DNA from 2 places in the Peribacillus sp. NPDC096622 genome. Region 1 is predicted to be linked to the other one. Evidence: riboswitches for the same ligand, from Rfam matches in the RefSeq annotation. Region 1 holds a riboswitch; the other holds the start of a gene.

What was found. A riboswitch is a leader RNA that binds a small molecule or an ion and turns the genes downstream of it on or off. The one in region 1 is predicted to bind cyclic di-AMP.
Region 2: it holds a riboswitch for cyclic di-AMP, as region 1 does, so the genes downstream of both, ACIQYG_RS06445 (hypothetical protein) here and ACIQYG_RS26070 (APC family permease) in region 1, are expected to answer to the same signal.

The regions. Positions count from the first base shown of each region.
Region 1 covers NZ_JBIWES010000037.1:5,409-13,170, reverse strand. The annotation lists gene ACIQYG_RS26085 (hypothetical protein) at 1-467, opposite strand, end outside; gene ACIQYG_RS26080 (hypothetical protein) at 939-1,574, opposite strand; gene ACIQYG_RS26075 (hypothetical protein) at 2,369-2,797, opposite strand; cyclic di-AMP (ydaO/yuaA leader) riboswitch at 3,387-3,530, shown strand; gene ACIQYG_RS26070 (APC family permease) at 3,684-5,510, shown strand; gene ACIQYG_RS26065 (IS110 family RNA-guided transposase) at 5,711-7,003, shown strand.
Region 2 covers NZ_JBIWES010000003.1:7,114-14,875, forward strand. The annotation lists gene kdpC (potassium-transporting ATPase subunit KdpC) at 21-578, opposite strand; gene kdpB (potassium-transporting ATPase subunit KdpB) at 603-2,642, opposite strand; gene kdpA (potassium-transporting ATPase subunit KdpA) at 2,665-4,338, opposite strand; gene ACIQYG_RS06440 (potassium-transporting ATPase subunit F) at 4,364-4,438, opposite strand; gene ACIQYG_RS06445 (hypothetical protein) at 4,617-5,159, opposite strand; cyclic di-AMP (ydaO/yuaA leader) riboswitch at 5,392-5,532, opposite strand; gene ACIQYG_RS06450 (Na-translocating system protein MpsC family protein) at 5,813-6,187, shown strand; gene ACIQYG_RS06455 (hypothetical protein) at 6,269-6,415, shown strand; gene ACIQYG_RS06460 (DNA methyltransferase) at 6,753-6,899, opposite strand; gene ACIQYG_RS06465 (helix-turn-helix domain-containing protein) at 7,504-7,701, shown strand.

The sequences.
Region 1 (7,762 bases):
TAAACAAGAGATCCTTCGATTCTCCCGGTTGCTGAATAGGGGCCGGTATATTTTCGAGGATCTACAGCGTTTTTAGTTAGTACAAGTCTACCCCATGTTGTATCCCAATTACCTTCAATATTTGGTAAAGGAGGGCTACAACTAATATCCATATTAAGATTATCTGAAACATATAGCCAACCTGTTACCAATTTGGGATTAGCACCAATCGTAGTAGGCCAAAACCAAAAATCTCCTCCTTTTTTAGGATGCATGTGAACCCATCTATTCAAACATCCGGTTGACAGCTGCTGCTGCGATATACATTCAGAAGGATTATGGTCATCAAGCCAAATAGTACCTCCTAACCACCTATCTAACAAATAATCATCTTGAGTAGGGTTAAACGAAAAATTTGCGTTTGGATCATTTCCAGAATAAACTGGATTCCATTTATACATACATTGCTCTCTAATGCCATAAATCATAATTAAGCACTCCCTTTTTAATAATTGTTGCTAAAATATAATAATAAATACATTTACGTCGAATGCCATATATCATATTTTTTTCCCTCTTTCTTAAAAATGATTAACAATAAAATTCTATTCAGCATTAGGCTACGTTATCACTATATGCTCGGAGGACCATCATGTGTAATAACAATAAAGTCATTAGAAAATTTGTTATTCAAGGTGCATTCTTATGTGAGTAATGGTCTCTCTTCTCATCACAAAGTTGTTTAACTTTTACGTTGTCACCAAGACTGTTGACGCTTATTTAAGAAAACAAGAGAGCACATCATTGATGTGCTCTCTTGTGCTGGTAAATATAAATTTCAACCTATCCGACCCGTCTACTCTAATAATTTCAGTATTTTCTCCTGTTTCATCTTATTTATCATGACCTCGATTATATTCTGAGAAATTACATTCAATGTATAAATTGTCGCTGAAATTTTAAGCGGCCCGAACACCATTCCACACGTTTCCAGGTATTGGTTCTTCTGCACCTCTGCCAAACATTCCTGTAAAATTATTTGAGGTATCAAATGTGAAAAGAATTTTCCCTTCCCTTATACCTTCATACCATTTACCTGTCAATTCCCATTTGGCTTTTGCCTGGTTGAATACAAGATTGCCCTCAACTCTTCCATTTTGATAGGATCCGGTAACATTCTGGCCGGTTTGAGTAAATACGAGCCTTCCGTAATCAGTATCCCAGTTTCCAGTTATATTAAATGTGGATGGCGCTGCCTCACACTGAAGATTCATATTATTTGTGATGTTGAGCCAACCTAATATCAATTTAGGATTATGAGCTTCAACCTTCGTCGGCCAAAACAAAAAATCTCCTCCACCAACTGGAAACATATAAACCCATTTATCCTGACATCCTATTATAAGTTGTTGCTGCTGTGTTATACATTCAGTAGTATTATATTCAGCGGTGTAAATATATCCATTTAAAAATCTATCCTTTAAATATCCAGCATTGACGGGAAGAAACGAAAAAGTTGAAGTCGTTTGATTTGCAAGATCCAACCTGATTGTTGTCCACTTATTCATACAGTTTTGTGGAATGTTATATATCATATCTGTTCATACCCCTTTCTTTTATAGGTTATGAGTCTAATTGTTAAATGTTCAGTAGTTGAAAAGGAAAGAACAGACTTTTCAGATAAGTAGTAATTATCCATAAAGGTGTACTACCGATAATCCCCGTTATGGTAACAAAAAAGAGGTTGGGCGTCTTTTAGGTACCCAACCTCTTTAATTACCTAATTGTAATTATGTATAATAGGCAGACAAAGAAATGTGCTTTTCTTATTCCGCAATCGGGCGCGATTCTTTAATAAGTTTGGCTTTTCTTAATGAACTCCCATGAAAATTTAAAAAAGCTCAAAATCCAGAAAAAACCACAACAAAATAGACCCAGTAAAAACGCTTTTTAAAAAAAGGCTGAGCCTTATGAGTGATCTGATTGAGTTTGGTAAGGCGTTAAACAAAACCTCCAATCATTGCAAATTAAGTGAAGGCTAGCGCGACGACCAAAAAAGGATTAATCTCCCATGAGTGCTACCCATAAAGGGCGCGACAGTCGGTGGTACACCGTGGTCGTCGGAGTCAGACTAACGGATGGGCTCAAAGGCACCATAGTTCAACGACCTTCTTCGCCAGCCATTAAAACATTATCGACATAGAGAACAATTTTCATTCTCTGTGGTGAAGCGCTGATTTTTGCGCTTCATGGATGGCTAACGGGTGCGTTAGTTTAACAAGGAGTATAAAAAAAGCCTGTATCAATGATTACTCGGTAATCTAAGATACAGGCTTTATATTTAGGTAACTAATTGTTCTTATATATATTGTAAGAATATGGGCTTTTTTTAATGGAAAGATACTTTAGCAAACGTTGGAACAACGTTATTTTCTTTTGCTAACTGACTTACAATTTTGTCAATATTTTTTATTGTTTCAACCTGACTTTCTCCAGGTTTTTTCTGAACTACTAATTCAACTAGTTGATAATTCACATCAACCTCACCTGTGTGAGTATATCTTTTATAACCATGTTCTTTTAACTTTTGATCAACTTTATTAAAAAAATCAGCGTTTACTAACTGTTCCATAACCTTATCCTGTTCTCTTGATAATTCTGTGTTTTTTATATTCAGCGTTTCTCCTTCTTTTAGGTTAACGATTTTATCTTTTGGATCCATTTCCTTCGCTTGTACTAAGCCCTCAGAATTAAGTAAAACAAAACCTGCCAAAGAACTAACTAACATTAGTTTTAATGTGTGTACACGATTTGTCATATAATTTCTCCTTTAGTTTCAATTTTATTTATTATTTGCATAAATACATATACGTCGATGACTTTGGTGCTGGTATAGCCCCACATAGTCCATAAAAAGGAGTTTTAGCATTCACCAAGAATACTTCAAGAAAGGGGTGACGTTATGAAAGACGATATAAACCAATCTGAAAAAGCATACTGGACCAAGGAAGTCGGGGACATTTTAAGGTTTTTGTTGAGAATTTGCTATATATAGATACTTCGATTGCTCAGCTTTGCAATCGTTTCAGTTCATCCTCTCCCTCTAAATTGAAGAAAAAAATACAGCCAAGTGTTATTTTGGCTTTACTTCAATAAGGAAGTTGCTTCGTCAGCTCTTTTTGTTATGGAGCTAACGGGGCAGGTTAGTTGTAGAAGAAATAGGAATAGAGAAGCCCCTTTTCAAAATTTTATGAAGACGGCCCTTACGCGATAGTCCTTAAAAATCTCTTTCTAAAGCATGAATAATATCTTCATTTCTAACCTAACCGTTTTCCTGAGTATTAATTTTTTTTGCATAAAATCCATTTACAATTGCTGATCATAGGAGTATTATAATCAAAGTTTCAATTTCTAAATCGCTGAAACCATTAGGTACGGGGGAACCATTTTTGTGGGTTGTTACTATACCCAAGGGGTGAATCCTTTAAAGGTAGGGCTACTCAAGGTCCGAATCCGACAGCTAACCTCGTAAGCGTTAAATGAGAAGGAAGGTGGAGCTTGTGACACACGAAAAGTGATGTGCCTACAGGTCTATTCTGTAGGCACTTTTTTGTATTCATGTAAAATTTTATTGCTCTTTTGAGTCAATACTGTATGTACGGATATAAATTAACTCATAAAAACTATTAGGGTGGTTTGGAATAATGATTTCACTTATAAAAAGGATGTTAATTGGGCGACCTCTGAAATCCAATGAATTAGGAGAACAGAGATTAAACAAAAAGAAAGCATTAGCAATCCTTTCTTCTGATGCTCTATCATCAGTGGCATATGGTCCCGAACAAATTTTGATAGTATTGATTACGTTAAGTGCAGCAGCATTTTGGTATTCAATTCCTATCGCAGTTGGTGTATTAATTCTTTTAACAGCTCTCATATTGTCTTATAGACAAATCATTTTTGCTTATCCTCATGGCGGTGGAGCGTATGTGGTTTCAAAGAGCAATTTAGGTGTAAATCCAGGCTTAATAGCTGGAGGTTCCCTATTGGTAGACTACATACTAACTGTTGCTGTAAGTGTGTCTGCTGGGACTGATGCTTTAACATCTGCCTTCCCCACTTTACACAACTTTAATGTGGAAATTGCCATTATATTTGTCATTTTTATTACAATTTTGAATTTAAGAGGAGTAACGGAGTCTGCTTCAATATTAGCCTACCCCGTTTACTTATTCGTTTTAGCGTTGTTAATATTAATTGGTGTAGGTATTTATAATATTCTAACTGGAGGAGTTTCGCCTGAATTGCACACCCCAATAGGTACACCTGTGGCGGGAATCAGTTTGTTTATTCTTTTAAGGGCGTTTGCTTCAGGAAGTTCCGCCTTAACAGGGGTTGAAGCCATATCGAATGCCATTCCTAACTTTAAAGACCCAGCACCTAATAATGCTGCTAAAACATTAATGGCGATGGGAGCCTTGCTTGCCGTACTGTTTTCAGGAATTGTATTTTTAGCCTATTATTATGGTATTTCTCCTAGTGGAGAGGTAACCGTTGTTTCCCAAATTGCCGAAGAAACTTTCGGCCGGAATTTCATGTACTTCTTTATACAAGGAACTACAGCATTGATTTTAATCCTTGCTGCGAACACTGGTTATTCTGCTTTTCCATTGTTGGCAGTAAATCTTGCAAAGGATAAGTTTATTCCAAGGGCGTTTCTAATGAGAGGAGACCGATTAGGATATTCTAATGGGATTATCATACTTGGAATTGCTTCGATCATTTTAATCCTTGCTTTCCATGCAGAAACGGAGCATCTTATCCCACTTTACGCAGTTGGTGTATTTGTTCCATTTACTTTATCTCAATCGGGCATGATGGTTAAATGGTTACGAGAGAAGCCGCATGGGTGGGTACCAAAATTCATTATTAATACTACGGGCGCCGTTATTAGCTTAACCGTCACATTAATATTCTTTTTAACAAAATTCTCACAGGTTTGGTCAATCTTAATTTTTCTACCTATCATTGTCTTTATCTTTCATAGAATTAGAAAGCATTATGAAGCTGTTGGAGACCAACTTAGGCTTACAACTTGTGAACCATCTGCGACCATTGACGGTAATGTTATGATAGTGCCTGTTGCTGGCATGACTCATGTTGTAGAGAATACCTTAAATTATGCTAAATCGCTTTCTCCACAACAAATTATTGCAGTGTATGTTGCATTTGAAAGAGATGACGAGAAGAAATTTGAAGAAAAATGGAAGAGATGGCAACCTGATGTAAGACTGGTGACACTGCACTCTCATTACAGAAGTATCATCAACCCACTTACAAAATTTGTTGATACTGTAGAGAATAAAGCAAGGGAAGGGAATTATCGGGTAACTGTAGTTATTCCACAATTTATTCCCAAAAAAGGCTGGCACAATATTCTTCACAATCAATCAAGTTTTCTTATTCGGGCCTTCTTACTGTTTCGAAGAGACGTGGTAGTAACAACTGTACCTTATCATTTGAAAAAATAAGGAATTGAATTAATGTACTTCTTAATGCTATAGGTAATTATCAGAGCTGTTATGCAGCTCTTTTTCTTATGGAGCTAAAGGGGAAGCATTCCTGTAATAACTGAAAATGAGGTTTGAACGAAAAAAGACCTCTTGATAAGATGAATGTGTCCTGAGCTGGCCAGCTAAAAAGGACAATACATCTATTTGGAGGTCTCACAATGAATTATAACCAAAATCATAAAATCTCTCAAATTACTTCTGAAACCTTAATTGTCGGAGTAGGTATAGCCAAGCACAATCATGTCGCGAGAGCACAAGATTTTAGATTGGAACTAGGTAAAACGTGTTTCTTTGAAAATACGAAAGCAGGATTTCATTCGTTTCTAAATTGGATTACCCAACTTGTTAAAGGGTGTAAGTTAAATCAAGTGATTGTAGGGATGGAGCCAACCGGTCACTACTGGTTAAATCTAGCTCATCTTCTAAAAGAGAATAATATTAAGTTCGTATCAGTCAATCCACTACATGTTAAACGAAGTAAAGAATTAGACGATAATTCACCTACAAAGAATGACGTGAAAGATGCAAAAGTCATCGCACAGTTAGTCAAAGACGGAAGATACGCCGAACCAACAATTCCACGTGGAATTTATGCAGAACTCCGAGTGGCCAAAAAACTTCGCGATCTTCTCAACGTTGACTTACAGGTCGTTCAGGGTCAAGTTCATAACTGGCTTGATCGTTACTTTCCCGAATTTTTGACGGTGTTCAAAAGTTGGGAAGGCAAGGCAGCTATTCATTTTCTAAAGCTAGAAGCTTTGCCACATGAACTTGTAAAGTATACGGATGAAGAGCTCTTACTTTCCCTAAGACAAGTGGTAAAACGCAGTATAGGCTTAAAGAAAATACGAGCACTTAAAGAAGCAGCCAATCGTTCGATTGGTATTCGTCAAGGGGCAGCTATGGCGAAATTAGAGTTGAGAGCTTTACTAGAGAAGTATGATTTTATTCAAATGAAATTCGAAGAAATAGATCATCAATTAGATCAGTTATTAGACCATATCCCAGGTGTCACACAGATGTTAGAAGTGTTAGGAATCGGTCGAGATACAGTAGCAGGGTTTTTTGCAGAGGTCGGAGACCTCAGAGACTATCAACATCCTCGCCAAATCGTAAAATTAGCAGGTTTAAGTTTAAAAGAAAACACATCCGGAAAGCACAAAGGTCAGACCAAGATTACCAAACGGGGACGAAAGAAATTGAGGGCACTCTTATTCCGGGCAGCCATGATACTGGTGGCAAAGAACAAGGCTTTTAAAGCTCTTCATATATATTACACAACACGTTCCCACAATCCCTTAAAGAAAATGCAATCTCTGATAGCCTTGTGTAACAAGCTTATTCGAATTCTGTTTTCAATCGGTAAAAAACAATTTACGTTTCAAGAAGACAAGATGTTAAAGGATATCCCTCATATGGCAACATTTGTAGCACATCAAACAGTCGCATAGTTCATCGGATTTTTATGGTTACACGGTTATTTAATTAACACTCATTAAAAGTGAAGCACGGATTAGTCGGCAAAGCAACTAACGTGAGGACTTAGATCCTGTGGGGCAGCATGACCGACATCCACCTCATGGAAAGGTTGAACGAAGGAATGTAGGAACATCGACTCTGTGAGACATGGGAGGGTTGACCTCCATGAGACATGTGGATATCCTAAAGTGCGATCATAACATTGCTTAAACCAATTTTTTCCTATAATTGGCTAGTTTAGCATGCACTTTTTTCGGTAAATCCCTATTCTTGAGGCGTAATGCCAAGCTTACATAGATAACGGTTAATGATATGACTATGAAATCCTAAGAATTCTAGAGCAATCGTGAGATTGTGTTTAGTTTATTGAGGGAGGATAGTTGAAGAAGGAATTTGTATTTACTTCTAGAATATACATAATTAGGTAATGTGAAGGTGGGATCTTAAATGGATAAGGGCAGTATTTTCGCTGCTCGGCTCCAATGGGGCGGGCAAGACAACAGTTGTCAAAGAAGATTACTTACGAAATAATGGTGACTTTGAATTTGATGAAACCGAGAATAAACGTACGATGAACATAGGGCTCTATGCTAAGTGCAGGACATTTCTCGATTCTGATCACCCAGAACAGGATGTGAGTCATCTTTTGATTGCCAATATTCAGGCTCTTTGATGCATCGAACACGCTTTCAAGCATTGATAACAAAAGAGAATTTGTAGAACAATAGGGC
Region 2 (7,762 bases), on a different contig from region 1:
AAAACTCTCCTTTTCAAAAGTTATTTTAGTTGGTCCAATGCTATGTTTAATTTTAATACATTCACTCGGGGGTCTCCAAATACTCCTAATGACCGTCCTTCAGTATATTTATCAACAAGATTATATATACTTTTTTCAGATACACCTCTCTCTTTAGCAATGCGTGATACCTGAATTTTCGCCCCTTGGGGTGAAATATTTGGATCAAGGCCCGAACCGGAGTTTGTCAGTAAATCAGTAGGTATCTCCTCTTGTTTGACTGTAGGGTTCTCTTTTAAAAATGTTGCCAAATCTTTTTTTGTGAGCTTGATCATGTCCTCATTGGATGAGGCATAATTGGGTGTACCTGAGCTTGTCGCATCATATTCTATAGAAGAAACACGACCATGAAAGTAACCAGGGTCTTTAAATGATTGACCAATTAGTTCAGAACCTATGATTTTTCCTGATTCGTTTTTTATTAAACTTCCATCTGCTTTTGCAGGCATTATAACTTGGGCAACACCTGTCATTAGTAATGGATAGGCAATTCCACACATAACAAGTAGCACCAGAACTAAGCGTATATTTTTCAACATGGATTCTCACCCTTACTTTTGATTTTAAGCTAAATGAAACATGACTAGGATTACATCGATAAGTTTGATTCCTATGAAAGGAACTATCACACCACCTAATCCGTAAATGAACAAATTCTTTGTTAGTAATTTCGAAGCACTCATAGGAACGTATTTTACACCCTTCATTGCCAATGGTATGAGAAGGGGGATAATAACAGCATTAAAAATTAAAGCTGATAAAATAGCACTTTGTGGTGTAGCCAGATTCATAATATTTAGAGCCTTCATCTGCGGAATGGCCAACATAAACATAGCTGGAATGATCGCAAAGTATTTAGCCACATCATTTGCAATACTGAAGGTTGTCAAGGCACCCCGTGTCATGAGTAACTGTTTCCCGATGGCCACTACCTCGATAATTTTTGTAGGGTCAGAATCCAAATCCACCATATTCGCCGCTTCCTTCGCTGCAATGGTTCCTGTATTCATGGCCAAACCAACATCAGCCTGGGCCAATGCAGGGGCATCATTCGTTCCATCTCCTGTCATGGCCACAAGCTTGCCTTGTGCTTGTTCCTGTTTAATGACGGAAATCTTATCTTCTGGCTTTGCTTCAGCAATATAATCATCTAATCCCGCTTCTTTTGCAATGGTCGCAGCTGTCAATGGATTATCACCGGTACACATAATGGTTTTAATCCCCATTTTCCGTAATTCATCAAAGCGTTCCCTCATGCCTGGTTTTACTGTATCCTTCAAGTAAATGACACCCAGCACACGGTTTCCTTCTGCAACAACTAGTGGCGTACCACCCGCAGTTGCGACTTCATTAGTAATGCTCTCTAAATCCCCAGGTACTTTTCCAGCTTGTTGCTGTAAATATTGTCTTATTGAATCAGCAGCACCTTTTCTGATTTTTCTACCATCAGAAAAGTCTGTACCACTCATCCGGGTTTCAGCCGTGAACTCAATTCCTACTGTCCCGGTTTTATCTAATTCTTTATCAGATAAACCGGCTTTTTTAGCAAGTTCGATGACAGATCGGCCTTCAGGCGTTTCATCGTGTAATGATGAATGAACAGCCACTTTATTTAACTCAGCTTGGCTTATCCCCTTAACCGGTAAAAAAGCTGAAGCCATGCGGTTCCCATGGGTGATGGTTCCTGTTTTATCAAGGATGATGGTATTAATGTCACCAGCTGCTTCGACAGCTTTTCCCGACATGGCAATGACGTTAAATTGAGTAACCCTATCCATACCCGCTATCCCAATGGCAGACAATAGGCCCCCAATAGTTGTTGGAATCAAACAGACCAATAATGCCACTAAGGTCGCGATGGGTAATGTGACTTTAATATAAGAAGCAATTGGTACTAGTGTAGTGCAAACAAGCAAAAAGATGAGGGTCAAACTAATAAGCAGGGTACTCAGTGCAATTTCGTTAGGTGTTTTTTGTCTTTTAGCACCTTCTACGAGGTTAATCATTCGATCAAGAAAGGATTCGCCTGGATCTGATGTGACGATAATTTTGATAAAGTCACTGATGACTTTCGTTCCTCCAGTTACAGAACAGAAGTCCCCACCTGATTCTTTGATTACTGGAGCTGATTCGCCAGTGATTGCCGACTCATCTACAGCCGCTACTCCTTCGATTACATCACCATCTGTTGGGATTAAATCATTGGTTTCCACCAAGACAATATCACCTTTTCGAAGTTCCGTGGCTTCGACTATCTTTATCGAACCGTCTTTTTGGAATAACTTTGCCTTAGTATCCTGTTTCGTCTTTTTCAGACTATCGGCTTGCGCTTTACCCCGCCCCTCTGCTAATGCTTCTGCAAAGTTAGCAAAGAGTATTGTAACCAGCAATATTACGCTCACGGCAATGTTATAACCTCTATCCGATGTTCCTCCAAAAAAGTTTGGGAATATGGATAGTAAAAGAGTGATTACAAATCCTATTTCCACGACAAACATGACAGGATTTCGAGCCATTATTCTTGGATCTAACTTTTTAAAGGCATCTTTTAGGGCTTGCCCGATTATTTTCTTATTAAGAGTCCCTTTACGCGTTGTACTCATTGAGAATACTCCTTTTCTTCATTTATCTAATTGCGAGCCATTCTGCTACTGGTCCGAGTGCAATGACTGGGAAGAATGTCAAAGCCCCTATAACTATTACCGTTGCCAAGAGAATGACCAGGAAAGTGCTATTATCTGTCTTAAACGTTCCAATCGTCTCGGGAACTCGTTTCTTTGTAAGTAAAGAACCTGCGACAGCGATTAGTGCAATCATAGAAAAGTAACGGCCAAATAGCATGACCAAGCCGGTGGATATATTCCAAAATGGAGTGTTATCCCCTAAACCTTCAAATCCGGAACCATTATTAGCTGCCGAAGAGGTAAACTCATAAACAACCTGCGAAATTCCATGAAAGCCCGGATTAGAAATAGCCGAAGTGCCCATTTGTGTAGCTAAAGCAATGGCTGACGGAACTAAGATGATTAATGGATGTAGAAGAATGGTAATGGCTATTAGTTTCATTTCCCTGCCTTCAATTTTCTTCCCTAAAAACTCCGGCGTTCGCCCAACCATCAATCCAGCAATGAATACTGCCATTATTGCGTACATAAGGATATTGACCGTCCCTACTCCATCACCGCCAAACACACAGTTCAACATCATTTCTGCCAATGGCACTAATCCGCCAAGTGGAGTAAGCGTATCATGCATATTATTGACTGTACCTGTAGTAGCTGCTGTCGTAACGGCTGTAAAAAGGGCACTCTGTGCAATTCCAAACCGCACCTCCTTGCCTTCCATACTTCCATTCTCTTGAGAAATCCCTATACTCTCTAATGATGGATTTCCATTTTGTTCGCTGAAATACGTAACACCTAAGAATACAAGGAACATTAATCCCATTGCCGAAAAAAGAATCCAACCTATTTTCTTATTTTTTGCCATATATCCAAACGTTAAGGGTAGAGAGGCTGGTATCAAAAACATGGATAAAATCTCTAATATATTTGTGAAACCATTAGGATTCTCAAAGGGATGTGCCGAGTTGACACCAAAGAATCCACCGCCATTTGTCCCTAAATGTTTAATAGACTCCAATGCAGCTACTGGCCCGCGCGCGATATTCTGCTTCGCACCTTCCAAAGTAGTTGCAATCGCCGTGGGATCAAGGGTTTGCGGCACTCCTTGAGATACGAGGACAAGACCGATTAAAATAGATAACGGCAGAAGCACCCGGATGATGGAACGAATTAAATCCACATAAAAATTCCCCATACTGCTCTGGCCGATCAGACCTCTGAAAAAAGCCATACATAACGAAAGACCGGTAGCCGGTGTCGTGAACATCAAAAACATAATGACGACCATTTGCGATAAATAAGAAAGTCCCGATTCCCCGCTGTAGTGCTGCAAATTGGTATTGGTAAGGAAGCTTACAGCAGTATTGAATGCCAATAATGGATCCATGTTGTCTATCTTACTTGGGTTACCCGGTAAGATCCCCTGAAAGCGTATTATAAGATACGAAATAATAAACATGACTAAGTTACTCAAAAGCAGTGCTTTTGCATATTGCTTCCAATTCATGTCACCGGTATGAATACCTGATAGTTTATAAATGCCCCGTTCTATCCCACCAAATATCCGATCTTGTTTTGTTGTTTCAAGGGAATAAACATTTGCTAAGTATTTGGCCAGTGGTATGGCCAGGAAAATGACCAGTGCCAATACCAGACCCATTTGTAAAAAATCCATTTGCATTTCCTCCGTTTTGTAGCTATTAATATTTTTCCGGGTAAATTAGAGCATGAATTAAATACAACGAAAGTGCTCCAACAATAAATAATAAAAGCATGTTTCTACTCTCCCTTTTCTTCTATAACTTTGTTACAAAAATGGATAAATCCAAAAAATAACAAGAATGAAAAAGCTGTAAGTGAAACTGATAAAAGATCCATTAACGTCTCTCCTTCCAAACTGTAAATATGTTAAACAATTACAATGACTCACCCCCTTAGAGTTTCTTAAAGAAACTAGGTTCCACTTGCTAGCAGCCAGTTATAGCTGTAACATTCTGGTTTACTGAAGATGACAAAATCGGCTCCCATTTTTTTATATAGACTAGAATATTGTTGGTCATGAGTGACAACAAACAACCTATAAGATTTGAACTCTGAAAATAGTCTCACAAGATTAATTCCATCAAACAGAGAATTAGGGAATAGATAAACACAGTTACCCTGCTCTGATTTATGAACCATTATTCCATCACATATCTTCAGGTTTCTTGTAGGCCTAAACCATTCTTCATCATAGTCAACAGTTTCTACATTACTTGTATCCGTGTGGGTGGCCCCTATACTTTCCTTTACAGAAATAAATAATTTTCCTTTTCCAACAAGCAGTACTTTTCCCATACGATTCACCCCATTTGTACTTTCTCTTATTAATTTCAATCTGCATTCTTTCTGGGGAAGAAAAGCCTGCCAGTTGAAAACATAAAAAATAGACCAATGCTTACTCTTTCCCCATGTATGCAGCCATGCAGTAGCTATCCATACTCCAGCGTTAATCAATACGATTCACACATCGGTTATTGGATGCATTGCAAAGCAAACATATAAAATTGGAGAAAAAGTACTCATTGGTCTACTTAACGCCTAGCCAGCATGCGCTTCCTTTGCGTTCTGTCTTCCATGATCCTTTTTCATATGAAAATAGGCAAATTAAAAAGACCTACTTTATCATTCAAGTTGCCTTTTGCCGTTTTTACACAACAAAAAAGCCCCATGATTAAGGCGGTCTTATGACCTCCTTCGCTTTAGCCGACGAAGTTAGCTGACGGGTAGGATGGCGAAAGAGTCTCTCATCCCTTCTGCAAATGCAGAATTAACCCCAAAAAATTGGTTCCTCCGTTCCTGATTACTCAGGACTAAGCCGATTTACAATTGTTGGTGTTGAATATGATGTTATTTTATGCTCGTTAACTACTCCTTGTAAATTGTCATTTTGGGTTGAATAAGATCATTTTTCATACTTATCTTAATATATGCTCCTTATTCCTAATGTTTCCTTATGATATCACTTATTTTTCCGGTTAAAAAACTATTTTTCTTTATAAATCTTACTAATTCAAGTTATGAATTATTTTTTCGAAAGTGATTGACAAGAACTCAAATCGGACATTATGATAAGTTGCATAAATTTGGAGAAAAGCAGGAGAGACAATATGGTAAATTCCAAAAAGAAACTAGAGGCTGAAATAAGTGCAGCCTTTATAACTTTTCAGCGAGAACTAATGGGCCGGGGCCCTCAAGAGGCGAAAACATACATTGTACAGGATATGATCATTACCCGTTTTAAGGGAGTGCTGACTGTGGAAGAAAAACACCTTGTTTCCCAAGATACCGGGCGGAAGCTTGTCAAAGAAATGAGGCAAGTGTTAAGGGAAATGTACAGTAAAGATTTTGAGGAGATTGTGAAACGGCTGACAAAATGCAACGTTCTTTCCAGTCATAGTGATATCAGCACGAAAATGGAGGAAAGACTAGAAGTGTTTATTGTAGATAGAGACCTCGAGAAATTCTTAGAATCCAAGAAATAATTTTGATTCTTTCTCTTCCCTCTTTCTGTTCCTTTATCGAACTTAATGTAAATGGACTTCCCTTAACAGAAACTTTTAAAAATGGAATTGGACACCCAGGAAGTGGAATCCACTAAAAAGGAAGTGGCTGCTGCTAAAGGGGAAAAAGAAATTATTAAATCAGAAAGAGAAGCGGAAAAAGCAGATAAAAAGGCTTCATTGCTCGACATTTTGGAAAGTGAACAATGAAGCAATGCTCTTTTTCGGTTAATTGAGATTCCGAGGTGCCCCTGTTCTTCGCAATGTCTGACAATGCAAATCTCCTTTAGCATACAGATCCTCCCACATAAGTAGTAAATACTAGTTTCTATATTTGTCTGTAATTTTCCTTCTGCAACTAACCTGACCCTTTAGTTCCATAAGAAAAAGGCCGCTGCAGCAACCCCTCTTATTAAAGTAAAGCACCCATTAGTTTAAGTATAAACCTTCACACTCTCAATAAGGTAACCCGTATCGGACATTTAAGCTAAACATGCAAGAATGTTGAAAGAGCAACTTCCTAAGACGAGAAAATAGGAATTGACAATCACCTTGTGAAAGCTTTATGCAAAGCCCTAGAAGCTTTGGTGAAGTAGGTATTATCTAATTCGAAACCAATAAAGCTCCGATTTAGATTTATAGCAGCTTGTCCTGTTGACCCTGAACCCATAAAACAATCTAATACTGTAAATATGGATTAAACCAGCCTATTTTCCCGTGCCTATCACCCCACCTCTTTATCCTACCAGTAATTCAATCAAACTCGACCCTTTTTAGGTTATTTTTTTAAAACTAGAAACCTTGATAAATGAATAATTATTCTTTTATATAAAAGATTGATCAACAGGCTAAATCTAGGAATGCTTCTTTTCTTTTTAATCCTAACAGGGATAACAAATTTTACTTATTTGTTATTCCTGTTTTTCGTGTTCTTTAGTATGTAATTTTTGCCCTGGGTATAGGCAATATTTGATTTCGCTGTTATATTTTTTATGTTTATACATTACCCACCTAATTTTTCGAAAACTATCCGAAAATTCATTATTAAACTCTCTTACAACAGTGAACCTGCCTCTTCAGTTTTTAAATCTACGATAAACACTTACTTCTAATTAATTTCTCAAGAGAATAACCGGCTTTTACTTTCCTCTGAAAGTGGGTTTTAAATTTCTTTTTAATTTTTTCTATAGACTCTTGAAAATGCGGAATTCAAAAAATATAATGTGTGCGAATTAAATAAGTTAATTCAAATTAAATACTATTAAACTAATAAATTAACATAAGAGGAGAAAAAATTTATGCCTAAAAACATCGAAGATTATCCATTGATTTTAACTGCTGTACACTTATCTGAAATCCTATGTATTTCAAAACCTACAGCTTACGAATTAATGGAACAAAAGTCATTTCCACTCATTAAAATAGGGCGAAGCAAACGGGTTCTTAAAAATGAATTTTTCCAATGGCTGTCGCAGCAACAATTCAACGCATTATAAAATGGCTTGCAAGTGGTCAAACTGATACTAGACCACTTGCTTTCCATTTTTCTAACACGAA